2 regions of the Fictibacillus sp. 5RED26 genome follow, and region 2 is predicted to be linked to the other one. Evidence: a T-box and tRNA genes for the amino acid it is inferred to sense, from the RefSeq annotation. Region 2 holds a T-box; the other holds one or more tRNA genes.
The links. A T-box is a leader RNA that pairs with one kind of tRNA and senses whether it is charged. The one in region 2 lies ahead of alaS (alanine--tRNA ligase), so its partner is inferred to be a tRNA-Ala.
Positions count from the first base shown of each region.

Region 1: it has a tRNA-Ala gene. The T-box ahead of alaS (alanine--tRNA ligase) is inferred to sense a tRNA for this amino acid. The anticodon was not compared.

Region 1 is NZ_JACZDU010000012.1:160-2,633, forward strand. It holds rRNA gene rrf (5S ribosomal RNA) at 1-110, shown strand, start outside; tRNA gene IHV10_RS21185 (tRNA-Asn) at 157-231, shown strand; tRNA gene IHV10_RS21190 (tRNA-Thr) at 241-316, shown strand; tRNA gene IHV10_RS21195 (tRNA-Glu) at 348-422, shown strand; tRNA gene IHV10_RS21200 (tRNA-Val) at 438-513, shown strand; tRNA gene IHV10_RS21205 (tRNA-Thr) at 526-601, shown strand; tRNA gene IHV10_RS21210 (tRNA-Tyr) at 672-756, shown strand; tRNA gene IHV10_RS21215 (tRNA-Gly) at 802-875, shown strand; tRNA gene IHV10_RS21220 (tRNA-Ala) at 888-963, shown strand; gene rocF (arginase) at 1,536-2,435, shown strand; gene IHV10_RS21230 (aspartyl-phosphate phosphatase Spo0E family protein) at 2,468-2,474, opposite strand, start outside.
Region 2 is NZ_JACZDU010000007.1:109,610-112,083, reverse strand. It holds gene IHV10_RS19510 (AI-2E family transporter) at 1-285, shown strand, start outside; T-box leader at 325-546, shown strand; gene alaS (alanine--tRNA ligase) at 861-2,474, shown strand, end outside.

The sequences.
Region 1 (2,474 bases), on a different contig from region 2:
GATGATGGCAAAGAGGTCACACCCGTTCCCATACCGAACACGGAAGTTAAGCTCTTTAGCGCCGATGGTAGTTGGGGGTTTCCCCCTGTTAGAGTAGGACGTCGCTGGGCTAAAATCTCAAAATTCCAACTTAGTTGTGGATTTTCATTACATTATTCCACAGTAGCTCAGTGGTAGAGCTATCGGCTGTTAACCGATCGGTCGCAGGTTCGAGTCCTGCCTGTGGAGCCATTTTTACTTGCTTCCATAGCTCAGCAGGTAGAGTGCTTCCATGGTAAGGAAGAGGTCACCGGTTCGAGCCCGGTTGGAAGCTCCATATCATACTTACTTTTAAAACATACAGTTATGGCCCGTTGGTCAAGCGGTTAAGACACCGCCCTTTCACGGCGGTAACACGGGTTCGAATCCCGTACGGGTCACCATTTTTATAAATATTTGGAGGATTAGCTCAGCTGGGAGAGCACCTGCCTTACAAGCAGGGGGTCGGCGGTTCGAACCCGTCATCCTCCACCATTTTTTTTGCTTGCCGGTTTAGCTCAATTGGTAGAGCAACTGACTTGTAATCAGTAGGTTGGGGGTTCAAGTCCTCTAGCCGGCACCATGTTTACTTTCTTTGATAGTAGACACAGAGCACAACGAAGTGCTTGAAGAGTAACTCTCTTTTTTTATGTGGAGGGGTAGCGAAGTGGCTAAACGCGGCGGACTGTAAATCCGCTCCCTCCGGGTTCGGCGGTTCGAATCCGTCCCCCTCCACCATCTTATGTTTAACGATACAAAAGTTAGACGATACTAATAGAATATGCGGGTGTAGTTTAGTGGTAAAACAAGAGCCTTCCAAGCTCTGGTCGTGAGTTCGATTCTCATCACCCGCTCCATATTATTTCTTCGGGGCTTTAGCTCAGCTGGGAGAGCGCCTGCCTTGCACGCAGGAGGTCAGCGGTTCGATCCCGCTAAGCTCCACCATATACATAATCATTTCACTTCAGGCGATGCCTGAAGTTTTTTTATTGTTTAGAAGACTTTAAAATACTTCTCGTTTGATAGAGATATTAACTTTTTGGCTGCTAGTGTATAGTGTGATCACGTATACATGTGTCAGTTATGGAATAGGGTTAAGGGTATGTGCTTCATATTTATTGTGGAACTATGACGATTCGCCGATATAGGAACAAAACTCGCCGTATTATTTGCGAAATATCTTGATATTTTCTAGAATTAGCATCACAAATACCCCGAGTGGTATTTGTTTTAGCGGTCTATTTATCTACTCATGTAACGGAACCTCTAAATATACCCCATTTCAGTACTGATAAGTTAAACAGAGTTAAGAAAAACGGAAAGAAGATGGCTCGAAGCCATCTTCTTTTTTGTCCTTTCTTATCCGAAACCTTATAAATATGTAACTTAAGGTCGAAAGCGCTTTCTTTTTGGTATATCTATGCAACATTTTGTCCAGTTGAACCATGAAATCCCTTACAGCTACAATAGAGATAGATTTTCATGTTTTATGTGTTTTTCATAAGGGAGGAAGAAAAATGTTGAAAGATATTACAGTAATCGGAGTACCGATGGATTTAGGACAAATGCGCCGTGGTGTAGATATGGGACCGAGTGCGATTCGATATGCGGGTGTTGTTGAACGCCTTGAAAACCTGGATTATCGTGTTGAAGATTTTGGTGATATAGATATTGCTCGTCCAGAAAAACAAAGTATTGAAAACGAAGGTAACCTGAAAAATTTACAAGGTGTTATTGATGCGAGTGAAAAGCTGTCACAAACTGTATCAAATGTAATCTCCAACAAGAAGTTTCCACTCGTGCTTGGAGGAGACCATAGTATTGCGATTGGTACGTTAGCTGGGGTTTCTAAGCACTACGAGAATTTAGGAGTTATTTGGTACGATGCGCATGGAGATCTGAATACTGCCGATACTTCACCGAGTGGAAACATTCATGGGATGCCACTTGCGGTAAGCATTGGTATCGGTCATGAGAGACTTACAAACATTAGTGACTATAAACCAAAGATCAAACCTGAAAATATTGTAATCATTGGCGCGCGGTCCTTAGATGAAGGTGAACGTGAGCTGATAAAAGAAAGAGGAATCAAAGTATATACGATGCATGAAGTAGATCGTCTGGGGATGGCGAAGGTTATGGAAGAAACGATTGAATACTTAGCTCACACAGATGGTGTACACTTGAGTCTCGATTTAGATGGTCTTGATCCTCATGATGCACCTGGTGTTGGAACGCCTGTACTTGGAGGGATCAGCTACCGAGAGAGCCACTTGGCAATGGAGATGTTAGCTGAAGCGGAAGTTATAACATCTGCGGAATTTGTAGAGGTTAATCCAATTTTAGACGAAAAGAACAAAACAGCGACGGTGGCTGTAGCTTTAATGGGTTCTTTATTTGGAGAAAAGCTACTATAATAGACGAAGACAAAATAAAAACAGTTGCCTCTTTATAGA
Region 2 (2,474 bases):
GGAGCGATCCCCGTCGTGTTGATCGCACTCACGATCTCTTGGAAGATGGTATGGATCACTGTTGGCATCATGCTTGTTTTGCAGTTTATTGAAGGTAACATCCTTGGTCCGTTTATCGTCGGCAAGAATCTGCACATCCATCCTGTATTTATCATTTTTTCATTATTACTTGGGGGAGAACTGGCTGGTGTACCAGGTATGATCTTGGCTGTTCCAATCTTCAGTGTGATTAAAGTCATTATCATTCATATCAGGGAACATCGACTTCAATCATCATCCGATTGACAAGTAAGAATGAATAAACGTATACTAACGCTAGAAGATCAAAAATCGCTGAAAGAGAAAAGTACGTTTCAGTCCTTCCAAAAGAGAGAAACATCCATCGGCTGAAAGATGTTTTAGGAAGAAGCGAAGCAGAAAGCTACTCTGGAGTGCAGAAGGAAAATCTGCCGTTATGCCGCGTTAAGGCTTTAATCAAGGTGATATGCTTATTTAAAAGCGTATAACCAGGGTGGTACCGCGTGAATTCAAACTCTCGTCCCTGTATTTTTTATAGGGATGGGAGTTTTTTTATTGGCTTTTTTCGTTCGAAAGTAGTTGATTTCCCCTCCAGGTTGCTCACTTTCCATAGGGCGAACGGTGAGCCTCCTGTCTAGTTATAGTGACTAGCCCGTCTCCACCTATTCACTCGTCCCATAGGAGTCTCGCACCTTGCGCTCCAATCAACTTACAAGGAAGACAAAAGACATTTAGAAGCAACATATTGTTTTTCTGTTAATGAAACGAAATCAACTACTAAAAAAACAACCAAGTTTACGAAATCAGTCTTTATATTTATCTAAAAAAGGAGAATGAAAACGATGAAAAATTTGACTTCAGCTCAAGTTAGACAGATGTTCCTTGATTTTTTCCAAGAAAAAGGCCATGGTGTAGAACCTAGCGCTTCCTTAGTACCTCATGAGGATCCTACACTTTTATGGATCAACAGTGGCGTTGCAACACTGAAAAAATATTTTGACGGCCGCGTGATTCCTGAGAACCCTCGTATCACAAACGCACAAAAATCAATCCGTACGAACGATATTGAGAATGTTGGTATCACAGCAAGGCACCATACGTTCTTTGAGATGTTAGGAAACTTCTCGATCGGTGATTATTTTAAAGTGGAAGCTATTCTTTGGGCATGGGAGTTCTTAACGAGTGAAAAATGGATCGGCTTTGATCCTGAAAAACTTTCTGTAACGATCCACCCAGAAGACGATGAAGCATTTGATATTTGGACAAAACAAGTAGGGTTACCTGAAGAGCGTATCATTCGTTTGGAAGGAAACTTCTGGGATATCGGTGAAGGGCCAAGTGGACCTAACACAGAAATCTTCTATGACCGCGGTGCAGCTTACGGCAACGATCTATCTGATCCTGAACTATATCCAGGTGGGGAGAACGACAGATATCTTGAAGTATGGAACCTGGTGTTCTCTCAGTTCAACCACAACCCGGATGGCACATATACGCCACTTCCTAAGAAGAACATCGATACAGGTATGGGACTTGAGAGAATGGTTTGTGTGATCCAAGACACGAAGACGAACTTTGAAACAGATCTATTCATGCCGATCATTAAAGAAACAGAAAAGCTTTCTGATACGTCTTATGGCTTGAGTACAGAAACCGATACTGCGTTTAAAGTAATCGCTGACCATGTACGTACGGTAAGTTTTGCGATCGGTGACAGTGCTCTACCATCAAATGAAGGAAGAGGGTATATCCTTCGACGTTTGATCCGAAGAGCGATTCGTTTTGCGAAAAAGATCAACATCAACAAGCCGTTCATGTATGAACTCGTTCCAACTGTTGCAGACATCATGGTAGACTTCTACCCGGAAGTAAAAGAAAAAGTGCCGTTTATCCAAAAAGTCATCAAGACGGAAGAAGAGCGTTTTCATGAAACGATCAACGAAGGTCTTGCTATCTTAGAAGATGTTATGGCAAAAGAAAAAGAAGAAGGAAGAAAAGTCATCTCAGGTAAAGACGCATTTAAGCTATATGATACATTTGGTTTCCCATTCGAGCTTACACAGGAGTATGCAGCTGAAAACGGAATGGATGTAGATTTAGAAGGCTTCGAAAACGAGATGAAGGCTCAACGTGAACGTGCGCGTGCAGCAAGACAAGAAGTAGACAGCATGCAAGTTCAAGGTGGAATTCTTTCTGATATCACCGTGAAAAGTGAATTCAGAGGTTATGACAGTTTAACAGGAGAAGCGAAAATTTTAGAAGTACTACAAAACGGTGAGCGAGTGGCGATGGTCGCTTCTGGAGAAGAAGCTCAAGTCATCCTAGATGTGACACCATTCTACGCTGAGAGCGGTGGACAGATCGCTGACCAAGGAACGATAAAAGGTAAAGAGCTTTTACTTAGAGTGAAGGATGTTCAAAAAGCACCTAACGGACAAAATCTTCATACCGTAGTT